DNA from 3 places in the Pseudoalteromonas sp. SG45-5 genome. Region 2 is predicted to be linked to each of the others. Evidence: predicted binding sites of a transcription regulator. Region 2 holds the regulator's gene; each other region holds the start of a gene.

The links. Region 2 encodes FliA, which starts transcription of late flagellar genes. Its sites were predicted from a motif close to CTAAAGNTNNNNNNNNNNNNGCCGATA; they were not measured.
Region 1: a site for FliA is predicted at 2,641-2,667, ahead of H5119_RS12920 (DUF4402 domain-containing protein). Genes of this name have one in related genera too.
Region 3: a site for FliA is predicted at 2,573-2,599, ahead of H5119_RS06370 (VC2046/SO_2500 family protein). Genes of this name have one in related genera too.

The regions. Positions count from the first base shown of each region.
Region 1 covers NZ_JACJEM010000037.1:27,839-32,119, forward strand. Annotated here, with positions in the region: gene H5119_RS12905 (hypothetical protein) at 1-576, opposite strand, end outside; gene H5119_RS12910 (molecular chaperone) at 666-1,496, opposite strand; gene H5119_RS12915 (DUF4402 domain-containing protein) at 1,511-1,957, opposite strand; gene H5119_RS12920 (DUF4402 domain-containing protein) at 1,992-2,585, opposite strand; gene H5119_RS12925 (SPOR domain-containing protein) at 2,717-3,307, opposite strand; gene galU (UTP--glucose-1-phosphate uridylyltransferase GalU) at 3,686-4,281, opposite strand, start outside.
Region 2 covers NZ_JACJEM010000003.1:59,961-64,241, reverse strand. Annotated here, with positions in the region: gene flhF (flagellar biosynthesis protein FlhF) at 1-1,071, shown strand, start outside; gene H5119_RS01375 (MinD/ParA family protein) at 1,064-1,924, shown strand; gene H5119_RS01370 (RNA polymerase sigma factor FliA) at 1,951-2,661, shown strand; gene cheY (chemotaxis response regulator CheY) at 2,702-3,085, shown strand; gene H5119_RS01360 (protein phosphatase CheZ) at 3,102-3,869, shown strand; gene H5119_RS01355 (chemotaxis protein CheA) at 3,885-4,281, shown strand, end outside.
Region 3 covers NZ_JACJEM010000014.1:58,463-62,743, reverse strand. Annotated here, with positions in the region: gene H5119_RS06385 (SulA-like leucine-rich domain-containing protein) at 1-408, shown strand, start outside; gene H5119_RS06380 (YchJ family protein) at 439-918, shown strand; gene H5119_RS06375 (DUF6172 family protein) at 1,388-1,690, opposite strand; gene H5119_RS06370 (VC2046/SO_2500 family protein) at 2,011-2,538, opposite strand; tRNA gene H5119_RS06365 (tRNA-Tyr) at 2,651-2,735, shown strand; tRNA gene H5119_RS06360 (tRNA-Tyr) at 2,785-2,869, shown strand; gene H5119_RS06355 (M48 family metallopeptidase) at 2,901-3,587, opposite strand; gene H5119_RS06350 (MHYT domain-containing protein) at 3,791-4,281, shown strand, end outside.

The sequences.
Region 1 (4,281 bases), on a different contig from region 2:
CAAAGTAGGGACTAAGTGATCTAAGCTAGCATTAAACTTTCGCTGCTCTCGTTGTAGCTTTTGTTCAATGGGTAGTTTCACTTGAGGGTCTAAATACAGCTCTAAAGAATTAAAATCAAGTTTAAGCTTTAATGCAAACCACGCATTAAGCTGCTCATAATCAATAAATATATCGCCAGCATCAACATAATAATCTTGCTCATTGAGTGAGTAAGTCACCCCATTAACATATACTTTTTGCTCATTTAGGTTCATCTCAAATTGATTATTAGGGGAAATAAACCAACCTTTTGCAGTTAAACTTTCGTTATTAACAGTGATTGCAAAATTAAGCTGCTCAAACACGCTATTTAGTTCAATCCATGCGCCATTTTCGCTTTTTATAGCAATTAACTCGCCTAAATAATATTTGCGTAAATACGCTGAGAAAAACAACAGCTCACCTACTGGGATCCCCATATTTTGCGCTTCAAAGTCATTTGTAATAGAACCTGTATTTACTTTAGCAATGTCATTAATTTGCTCTTCGGTTACTTTTTCCCATTTTTTTTCAATGTTAAACAGAGTGTTATACAAAACATCGGTTTTATTTTGCGTTGCATGTGCTGCAAAGCCTAATACAAAAAGTACTAAGCCAATAACTAATGTATAACGTTTGAATAAAATCAGTTTAGTAATCCCACTGAATTAGCGTTTAGATTAACGGTTTTTTCTGCAAATATTACACCTTGATACTCTCGAAGGCCCGAATATACAATCCGTAATTTACCAGCACCACTAATTACATTTTTTTCAAAGAAGTTGAGTGTTAGCTTAGCTAAAGGTACTTCTGCGTAAATACTGTAATCACTTAGCATAGATACCTTAATCTCTTCGCTCGCATTATTTGCTTTATAAAAAGCGTCTACTTTACCAAAAGCGCTGTAGTTACCCTTTCGGGCTAGTGATACAAGCAGCGCGTTATTTTGCTCATTTTTTACCAGCTCGATTGCCTCAATATTAACTTGAGGCTGTATTGCACCTTGGCGCAAAATAACGGGTATTGAGTAACTTAAAATCATGTTGATTTTAATGCCCATTTTTGTCGATTTGCTTTTATCTTCGTTTGGTAATGCTTGGAATAATAAGTGCGAGCGGTACTCTTTATCTGCTAAATTTTTGGGTTTACGTAAGGCAAGTTTAACTATTTGACGCTCCCCTGGCGCTAATCGCACTTGTGATGGACTCATGCGCACCATGCTGCTAAGCGCAGTAGGACTTATCTGATCGCTAGGGTGAGTAATATACCCCCCTTCTGGTTTAGCGGTTTTTTCTTGCCATGACAAACGGTAAGTTCTGTATTCATCACCGTTATTTATTACGATTACTTTAGCCACTCTTTGGCGTTCATCAAAAGACACCCTTGTAGGGGAAATAAGTAAATCTGCATGGCTCGAAAAACTAATTAATAACTGGCAGCCATAGACGACTAAAATAAAAAACTTTAATAACTTCATTGTGATTATTTCTCTTAATAGGCAATTGTTATTTCAACGGTTGTTGAATAATTATCATCTAAGTAAAGCTGACCATCGCCGCTAGCACTTAGTTGTCCACCTATTTTTAAAGTGGCCATGCCATAGGCATTTGTGACTATCGAATTAGCATAAATTATATTATCAAGTGTAAACGCTGTCCCGCCATTGATTCGAGTAAGCGGTTGGTGAACTCCTGAGTCTGTAATATTTATTTGAACGCGCGCCCCAAATCCCTCAAATAGCAGTTCTGCAGGGTATCCATTTCGCATTATGTGTATATTTGTTCCAGAGCTAGTACCGCTTGGTAGTAATGTGATTGAGCTGCTTGGTGTGTTTTCAACAACCACAATTGTGCCAAAGCTAAGTGGCTCTAAAACGGTTACCTGAGAAAGTGCGTTTACGCTATAAAACGCACTTAGTAGTAAGATAGGCTTTATCATAAAAATGCCTGCGTGTTAAAGCAGGCAATATTTCTTAATAATCCAGTAATAATGTGAATGTACCACTATAATCACCGTCAATATAATCACTAGCTGGCGTTGTAGCGTCTGTAGTAAGCGTTGCGCCTACATTAAATGTTGCAGCACCTGTTGAGTCAACTTGGATAGTAGTTGTAGCTACGCTGTTAGGTGTAGCGCCTGTAAGCACATAATACGTAGGCGCACTTAAAGTAAAACCAGCCGTTCCTGCAGGAGCGGTTACTGGTGAGATAGCACCTGTAATACCAGTACCGGTAATGCTAAGGGTCGCAAATGGTGAAACACCTGATACTGTAAATGAAGCAGGAGAACCTGCAGCTAACACTGCAATTTCTGCAGCTGTCGCATCAGTAGATGCTGTTGTAGCAGCGGTTGCTGGGTTTGCAGCTAAAACTAAAGTGGCTGTTTCTGTCGCCGCTGTATCTGCGGTAGCACGTATCGTTCCAAAGTCTAAGTCTGCTGTTTTAGTAAAAGTAAACGCATTTTGTACTTTTACGCCCGCGTTAAAAGTCGCCGTTTCAGCTGACACGTTAAGTGAGATTAGTGACAGTGCAGTAGCAATTGAGGCTATTTTAATTGATTGATTCATAGATATTCCTATTAGTTGTTAACTTACGTAACCATAACAGTCAGGTTAGATTAAGTATCGACCAATATCATTATAAATTTAGTATTTATCGGTATATTTTATCAATAAGCGTAAATAATTAAACTTTTTGCTTAAATTATTACTCCCTCAAACGGAGATAATTTACAAGATAAGTTAATTCGCGAAATAATTTTACAAAAATAGTATGCATCTTGTTTATTTTTAAATGGTCCAGCAATCAACTTATAAAGCTGCGTATTACTTTTAGACTCTGTTTGTACTCGATATTGAAATACATTAAATATATTAGGATAACTTTGTTTTAATTTAACAACCGTGTTTGATGCGCTTTGTTGCTTTAAATAACTTCCTAATTTAACCCCATACATAGACGCAATATCTTCCTCAATAACACCTGTGTTACTCAGCGTATTGGTTTTTTTCTCTACGGCGCTATGCTGCACTAAATTAACCTCAGTGCGCATTTCATCTGGGAGTGTATCTAAATTAGTTTGCATTGAAAGTGCTTTAATCAACATCAGTAAATCACCTTCTATCTCACTGAGTCTATTGATTTTACTTTTATTATTATCCCATTGATCTAAATAAGGCTTTATTTGCTCCATACGAACGACATTATCAAGCTCAGAAACATCATCAGTTTGGCTACTACACCCACCAAGAAAAAGTAATAAAAGTGATATGTATAATATAAATTTCAATTGCTTTTCCACCCAGCGTAAACGTACCAATTTAAAGCAAAAAAAGTGCCAATAACATTGTGATTAGTATTATCGTGCAATTACATTTAAATATGGTGTCAGGAAAATTGAGGCATGAAGTATTCCATATTGAAAATTTAATGCCGTTAGTCAGGTTTTGCCAAGCCAGCCAGATACTAATACCAAACTGCATAAATCTTTGATCAATTTAACGAATTAAATTGCACTATAACGTCGTTAAAAATTTTTTATTTAGAACAAGCGTAATTTTTTTAACGTTAAATAGACCCCATATATAAGCAGATTGGTATAAGATATTTAATGTTATGTGCTAATAATAAAAAAAGCGCCATGTTTGGCGCTTTTTAAATTAAGACATTATTTTACCAATGTTTTAATAAATGTTTTCAACTCGCCAGCAAATTCATCACGACGAAGGGCAAACTCAATAGTTGCCTTTAAATAGCCGATTTTGCTTCCGCAATCATGGCTACGGCCTTTAATTGCGTATGCGTCTACTTTTTCGTGTTCCATTAACATTGCAATAGCATCTGTTAGCTGAATTTCATCGCCCGCACCTTGCGGAGTTTTTGCCAGTAACGGCCAAATATTTTTACTTAATACATAACGCCCTACAACAGCTAAGTTTGATGGTGCTTCGTCAACCGGTGGCTTTTCTACCATATTCAAAATAGGTGAGCTTTCACCTTGTTGTAAATCAACATCTCCTAAATCAACCACACCAAACTGATTTACTTGCGCCATTGGCACAGCCTCTACCATAATTTGGCTATGCTGAGTTTCTTTAAAGCGCGTAATCATTTCAGCAAGGTTGTCTTTTTTAAGATTACTTTCTACATCATCAATAATCACATCAGGCAATATAACCACAAACGGTTCATCACCAATAATAGGCGCGGCGCAGCTAATTGCATGCCCAAGACCTTTAGCTTCACCTTGGCGTACGTGTATTA
Region 2 (4,281 bases):
ATGTTTTCACATGAAAATACAGCGCCGATACGCCCTCAAACACAAGCTGATAGCTTAGGTTTTGATGATTTAGAAAGTGATTTTGATGACCTTGAAAGCCCGATAGCACCTCGTCAGCAAGCTAAAAATAATGAAAGCTTAGAGATGACATCTATGCGTGAAGAAATGAATGCAATTCGTCAGCTATTAGAGCACCAAGTCTCAGGTTTAATGCAACAAGATATGGCGCGACGTGATCCAACGCGTGCATGCATGATTGATCGTTTAATTGGCATGGGAATAGGCAAAGATGTTGCTGAGCAAATGGCGTGTTTTGTACCTGATGATGTTTCTCGCCAGCAAGGTTGGAAAGCTTTATTAGCGATGGTTGAAGATCAAATGCAAACCACGAACAACGAAATACTGCGTCAAGGTGGAGTTTACGCATTAGTCGGCCCAACGGGAGTGGGTAAAACAACAACTGTCGCAAAACTTGCTGCACTTGGTGCGCAAAAGTATGGCGCTGATAAAGTTGCGTTAATCACTACGGACACCTACAGAATTGGTGCATACGAGCAACTAGCAACATATGGCCGAATTATAGGGTGTAGCGTAAAGCAAGTTAAAGATGCTAATGAATTGGCTGAAGTTTTATATCATTTACGAAATAAACGTCTAGTATTAATTGACACCGCAGGAATGAGCCAGCGTGATTTGCGTTTAACCGAGCAATTAAATACGTTAATGCGTAATCAACGTGTCGATATTCGTAATTATTTAGTATTAAGTGCCACAGCACAAATTAATGTATTACAAGAAACGGTAAGACATTTCAAAAAAGTACAGTTAAGTGGTTGTATTTTTACTAAATTAGATGAATCGTTAAGTTTAGGTGAGATTATTAGTATTGCGATTCAAAATCGTCTTCCAATAGGTTATCTTACTAATGGTCAGCGAGTACCAGAGGACATTCGCGTTGCGAATTCAGAAAAACTAGTAAAAAAAGCTGAGCAATTATATTTAAAAAGAATAAAATCACAACATTCACGACATCAATCAGTGGCGTCGAACACAGTAGGGATGTATGATTAACACAGTATTAGATCAAGCAAGCGGCCTGCGAAAAATGAGTCAAAACAATAATAACGGCGTAAAAGTTATCGCTGTGACCGGTGGTAAAGGTGGAGTAGGTAAAACAAATGTTTCACTAAATACTGCAATTGCATTAGGTCAACAAGGTAAGCGAGTTTTAGTTCTTGATGCCGACTTAGGTTTAGCAAATTGTGATGTGATGCTTGGGCTTCGTGTTGAGCGCAATTTATCGCATGTATTATCTGGTGAATGCGAACTGGATGAGATTTTAGTTGAAGGTCCTGCTGGGATTAAAATTGTCCCTGCAACGTCGGGTTCGCAAAACATGGTTGAATTATCACCTTCTGAACACGCGGGTCTTATTCGTGCCTTTAGCGAATTAAATACCGAATTTGATATATTGATAGTAGACACCGCCGCCGGCATTTCCGATATGGTGCTGAGCTTTTCTCGTGCAGCACAAGATGTAATGGTCGTCGTGTGTGACGAACCAACATCAATAACAGATGCGTATGCACTTATTAAAGTATTAAGCCGTGAGCACGGTGTGTATAAATTTAAAATTGTTGCAAATATGGTTCGCAGCCTTCGCGAAGGCCAAGAATTGTTTGCAAAGTTATCTAAAGTAACAGATCGTTTCCTAGATATTTCTATGGAGCTAGCTGCAACGATACCTTACGATGAAAATATGCGTAAAGCGACACGTCGGCAGAAAGTTATTGTGGAGTTGTTTCCAAGCTCTCCAGCTTCAGTGGCTTTTCGAGCTCTGGCAACAAAAGCGGTCAAATGGCCAATACCGAATCAACCGTCAGGGCATTTAGAGTTTTTCATTGAGAAGCTGGTTAACGGCTAATTATGACAACATTGGTAAATAGAGCTATGGGATATCAATCAACACAAAATTTAAATGTGATTGTTGAGAAACATGCGTCACTGGTTAAAAAAGTGGCATGTCACTTAATTGCTCGTCTACCTCCAAGTGTACAACTCGATGATTTAATTCAATCGGGTATGATAGGACTGATTGAAGCGTCAAAAAACTTTGATGCAACTAAAGGCGCAAGCTTTGAAACGTTTGCAGGTATTCGCATCCGTGGCGCTATGCTAGATGAAATGCGCCGTGGTGACTGGGCTCCGCGTTCTGTGCATCGCAAAAGTCGTCTTGTTGCTGAAACGATAAACGAATTAGAAAAAAACTTAAATCGTGAACCTACAGATATAGAAGTTGCTGAAAAACTTGATATTTCGTTAAATGAGTACCATCATATTTTAAACGATGTAAATGCAAGTAAAGTGTTGGGTATAGAAGACCTTGGAATTGATGAAGATGTCATAACTCCAGCGGGTCAAGATTTAACACTAGACAAACCTTTTAATAATGTTAAAAATGAACGATTTAATGAGTCTTTATTAAGTGCAATAAAATCATTACCAGAGCGAGATGCTATGGTGTTATCTTTGTACTATAACGATGAAATGAATTTAAAAGAGATTGGGCATATACTCGATGTTAGTGAGTCGCGTGTGAGTCAGATACATGGTCAGGCGATGATTAAGCTAAAAGCAAAAATCAATGACTGGATAAACTAGTAGTAAGTAAATAAAGGTTAAGACCTCACTGGAGGATGTTTTGGATAAAAACATGAAAATTCTTGTTGTTGACGATTTTTCAACAATGAGACGTATTATTAAGAATTTATTGCGTGATTTAGGCTTTACGAATGTTCAAGAAGCAGATGATGGTTCGACTGCTTTACCAATGCTACAAAATCAGTCTTTTGATTTTGTCGTGACGGATTGGAACATGCCAGGTATGCAGGGTATTGACCTTTTAAGGGCAATTAGGGCGGATGACAAGTTAAAACATCTCCCTGTTTTAATGGTAACGGCTGAAGCTAAAAAAGAACAGATAATAGCTGCTGCTCAAGCTGGTGTTAATGGCTATATTGTAAAACCATTTACAGCTGGCACATTGAAGACCAAATTAGAAAAAGTGTTTGAACGCTTAGGTTAATTATAGGGAGAGGCTTATGTCAGCACCTGCTGCGCCTCGAATAACTTTAGAACAAGCGCGTCAACTCGTTGTTTTTTTAGAAAACGACGAGCAAGATAAAGCTGATCAATTAATTTTAGATACAGCGTCTAAAGAGCAGTCAGAGATATTTGCTGAAGTTGGCAAGTTAACGCGTCAGTTACATGAAGCTCTAAAAGGCTTTGAACTAGATTCGCGTTTAACAAACTTAACAAACGATGCAATTCCTGATGCTAAAAAACGACTTAGTTATGTCATGGAGTTGACAGAGAATGCTGCAAATAAAACCATGGATGCGGTTGAGGCAAGTCTCCCTATAACTCAGGAGTTAGCGGGTGAGATAGCAGCCATTAAACCGACATGGGATCGGTTAATGAGTCGGGATATAGAGCTTGGTGAGTTTAAAACTCTGTGCCACAGCATAGATAAGTTTATGAGTAACTCACACAATAAAACAGATGAATTACAAAATTTAATGACAAATGTTTTAATGGCGCAAGATTATCAAGATTTGACTGGTCAAGTTATTCGTCGAGTAATTGAGCTTGTAAGAGAAGTAGAAGAAAGCTTACTTCATCTACTCACTGCGTTTTCTGCGCAGGATGTGGGTACAGTTAATATAGTAGAACAACAAAAAACAGAAGAACCGATTGCCGTACAAACATTAGCAGGTCCCGAGGGCCCTATTATTGATAAAGAATCGCGTAATGATGTTGTGTCTGATCAAGATGAAGTCGATGATCTTTTATCAAGTTTGGGCTTCTAAGAGGAGAGTAACTGCATGTTTGAAGTCGATGAAGATATTTTACAAGACTTTCTTGTAGAAGCAGGAGAAATTCTTGAACTTCTATCCGAACAGTTAGTTGAACTGGAAAATAATCCAGAAGATACCGAACTATTAAATGCTATATTTCGAGGCTTTCATACAGTAAAAGGCGGTGCCGGATTTTTAGCTATGACAGAGCTTGTTGATGCTTGTCATGGTGCAGAAAATGTATTTGATTTGCTCAGACAGGGCGTTCGAACTGTAAACTCTGAATTAATGGATGTTATCTTACAAGCATTAGACACCATTAATGAAATGTTTGCGACAATTCAAAACCGTGATAAGCCTGAGCCTGCAGATCCTCAATTACTTGAAGTCCTACATAAATTAGGGTTACCTCCAACGGAAGATG
Region 3 (4,281 bases), on a different contig from region 2:
TACCAGCAAGACGATAAAAGTGATTGTGTTAATTTAATTCAAATTGAAGATGAGATATCTGCGACATTTGAGTTATTAAAGGTCCTACATCAGTACAATAATCTAAACGCTTGGACATTATTAATCGCACCGGATAACGTGCCTAGTAAAGCATTACTTGATTCATGCTCTATTGATACAAGTAAATTACTTGTTATTAGACAAAAGCACCTAGTCAATTTAGAGTATGTATTAAATTCGGCGTTACATAACGGTAATTTTTCAGCAGTAATTACATGGACAGACATAGTAAATAACCAATTACTTAATAGCTTATCTTTAGATCTGAGTAAAACACGAACAAAACTTTACTGTTTTACAAAAAATATTCAAATTACAAAGATACCCCATAGCCAACAAGCTTGTTAAACTAACGCTTTTATACTGTGTAGAACAACTATGAACTCACTGAACTCTATAAGCTGTTTATGTGGCAGTCAGCAAGAATATGCAGACTGCTGCGAACCTCTTCATTTAGCAAAACAACAAGCTCAGACTCCTGAACAACTAATGCGTTCGCGTTATACGGCTTATGTACTTAAAAATGCAAAATATGTTTACCAAACCTATGCAAGTGAAAAGCAAGCTGAAAATCCTGTTAAAGAAATCAACGATTTTGCTAACAGCTGTCGATTTATAAATCTTGATGTCATTAGCTCACACCATGATGAAGATAAAGGTGAAGTAGAATTTAAAGCTCAGTACTTTTACCAAAGTCTGTTTTGTGAACTTCACGAAAAATCGCAGTTCATTAAAGAAAATGCTCAATGGCGTTATTTAGATGGCACTATATTTCCAGTTACGGATATTAAGGTGGGTAGAAATGATGATTGTCCATGTGGTAGTAATAAGAAATACAAAAAATGCCACAGTGTGTAATATATAATTTTATTTAACCCCTTTACATAAGTAAGGATTGTTGATTGTAGGCAGTCCTTTATTGATATAAATACACTTAAGCCCTCCTCTACTCTTGTAGCTACCTTATTCATGTTTATGTTAATTATTGCGGTGTGTAGTTAGCGCTTAAACGCTACATTTACCAGCGCACCAAACTTGCTTATACCGATTCGCTTAATTAAGTGATCTATTTTGAGGGAAGGAAATCGTGTCGATAACAAGGCAAAAATTTTGTTCTTTAGTTGTTCTATATCAGGAATTTTTAACGATGTTAGCGTCAGATTTAATCCCTCAAATTGATTAAGTATTATTGCGGATTGGTATTATTTAAACATGCCTCCTCTGTTTTAGTTAACAACCGATAAACGCTCCACACTTAATATTTATAGCGTAAAACAAAAAATGAGCCACTTGGGCCCATTTTATAATTTCGAATACTGATTAAATATTATTCGTCATCATCTAAGTCTAACTGTTGACGCTGAGCTGGTCGTGCTAAAATCTCTACATAGAAAGAAGTCAGACCTTGCTTTTCAATTTCACCAATTTGGTTACTTAATTCAGCTACGTGTACAACTTGCGCATCTTCAGCTGTGTTACCAAACTTACAGTCAAATGCCCAATAATCTGCATCTTCAGGTAGTGTTTTATTGCGCTCTCGTTTCAAATATTTTTTCACTTCATGCTTTGCAGCATCAACCATACGAGGGTATTTGATTTTCTCGTGATTCAGCGTGAATGTTTTCTTCATTACGTTCCTAATTACCTTGGTTTAATGATAGCGGCATTTCATGTCATACCATTTGCGATCATTATAGCAATTGCAATTAACTTTTGGATGCTTTTTTTGCACTAAATCAATTATTAGCCAATATCATTAAATTAATCAGTAATAGTGATGCGAAAACACAAAAAACAACATATAGGGTTACTCGATATGCCTAATTTTTAAAGCTGTAAGAAGGTAAATCAATCAGTAAGCAAGAGTTAATTTCCTAGGTTAAATTATAATGTGCTTTTGTCCCTGAATCACATAAATAACACGCTTGCTGCTCCCTATTAGATATTTTCTCAAGCAGTAACTAAGTGTAAAGGCTCATGTAAAGCATCGTTATTAAGGTGATCGTAAAAAGCAGCGGCGTCCATCGCTGGATTAGAAAGTTGCGTTTCTGTGTTTTTTATACGTCTACGCACAGCAAGCTCGCAATTATCAATGATATTCAACGGAATATGCGTTACATCATCTCTTATAAAGAGGGGCTCTGGATTCAAACAATGATTCAATTTAATATCGTTCATTCCAGAGCGTTCTCCAGCACTGATCAGTAGTGAAGCGTTGTGTTGACCAATCAACATATCAAATTTATCTGGCGCTAAAAGTTGCTTAGGACCAACACCCAATTGTTTGCGAAGCGCATCATCGGTAATAATTGCGTCTTCGAGTTCTGTTTTCGGTAAGTGAAATTGGCTAAAATCAAGTGCGTCATGCGATAACATTGCGAGCAAAAGAGAAAACTCTCCTCTTCGCTGTTCGTGCACACTTTTATTAAGCCGTGTGCTTAATTGGTTCTCAGTGATCAACAAACCATCGATTTGCATAGTCTTTAGCCGATTGTTGTAGGTTATAGATATTTATCGGCTTTTTTTCATTTTTCTTTAGTTTTTTTCTTTACTTAAATACATATTTTGCTATTATCAGCGCCGTTGCATTGGAGGGGTTCCCGAGCGGCCAAAGGGATCAGACTGTAAATCTGACGGCTCAGCCTTCGCTGGTTCGAATCCAGCTCCCTCCACCACTTTTCTTACCGCTAAGTTAAGTGGGGCCAAATGTAACAAAATTAGTGTGGAGGGGTTCCCGAGCGGCCAAAGGGATCAGACTGTAAATCTGACGGCTCAGCCTTCGCTGGTTCGAATCCAGCTCCCTCCACCACTTTTAATTTCCCCCTAGTAATCAGTAAAATCTAAAATACCCACTGTAAGCCCATTCCATTAATTTTTAACCATTGTGATGCTGATTTATAATCAGGGTAAAATTTTTCAACTCGCTGCCAAAATGCTTTACTGTGGTTTAAATGACGCAGATGTGCTAACTCATGAACTATTACATAATCAATTATGTGCTGTGGCGCACCAATAAGGTGTAGATTAAAGGTCAAATTACGTTTGCTGTTACAACTCCCCCACTTTCTTTTATAAATCGCAATACTCAAATTGCGTGGTAAAGCCTCGTTCATTTGTGTACAAAAATACGTAAGTCGCATTTCTATATAAGCTGTTAGCTGCTCTTTTAAATACTCTTCTAATAATTTTTGATACTTTAATTGTTGATGTTTAACACGTTTAGATACCGTAATTAACAAGCCTGCTAACTGTGGTTTTACACCAGAGCAGTGACCTTGCTCAAACTGCACATTTACTTGCTCAGAATAAATACATATTTTTTTAGTTTCAAAGGGATATTGCTTGCAGTCAACAACAGTGAGTTGCTTAAGCAATTGCGCATCAACCCACGTCTTTTTTTCTAAAAGCCAGCTATCAATTTGCTTTTTTGCAATATAGCTAGGTGCATATACAGTTACCTGTTGGTTATGAACTTTAATCGCAACGGTTTTTCTTCGTGCGCTTTTTTTTAGCTGATATTCAAACACTTCAATTTCTCAAATATAAATATTATTTACCCATCTAGGTAATATATTAGCATCATCTTAATTAAAAAAATTAGCTTTATTAGTTAAAGTACTCTCGTATTCAGTCGTTATGAAATAGTGCTTTATTAACTGCAGTAAATTAACTGTTTATTAATTGCTTAATTATATTAAACTAAAATAGTGATATTACATTGTGAGTTATTATGCTGTCAGCTTTTTTCATTACGGACCAAGATCCTAGTTTAATTGTAAATGGGGTTTACGATCCTGTTTTAGTCTCAATGTCCGTCCTAATCGCTATATTTTCTGCATTTTTTACCACCAAACTCATTGATTTAGCAAAAAGTACTAAATTCCCAAGCTACCAGCGTTTAGCCAATGTTACCGCAGCCACTGTTTTTTCTGTCGGTATTTGGAGTATGCATTTTATTGGTATGCTCGCTTTTTCACTCTGCACTAATATTCAATATGATCCCATGATTACATTATTGTCATTTATACCTGCATTTTTGGCCTGTCAGTATGCTGTGGCTATGCTGGTAAATAGTGATGGAAATTTAAAAACACTTGCTACTTGTTCGATTTTACTTGGTGCAGGCATTGGTACTATGCATTACAGTGGCATGGCTGCTATGCAACTTGCACCGTTATTACGCTACGATCCTATAATATTTGGCTTATCTATTATTATTGC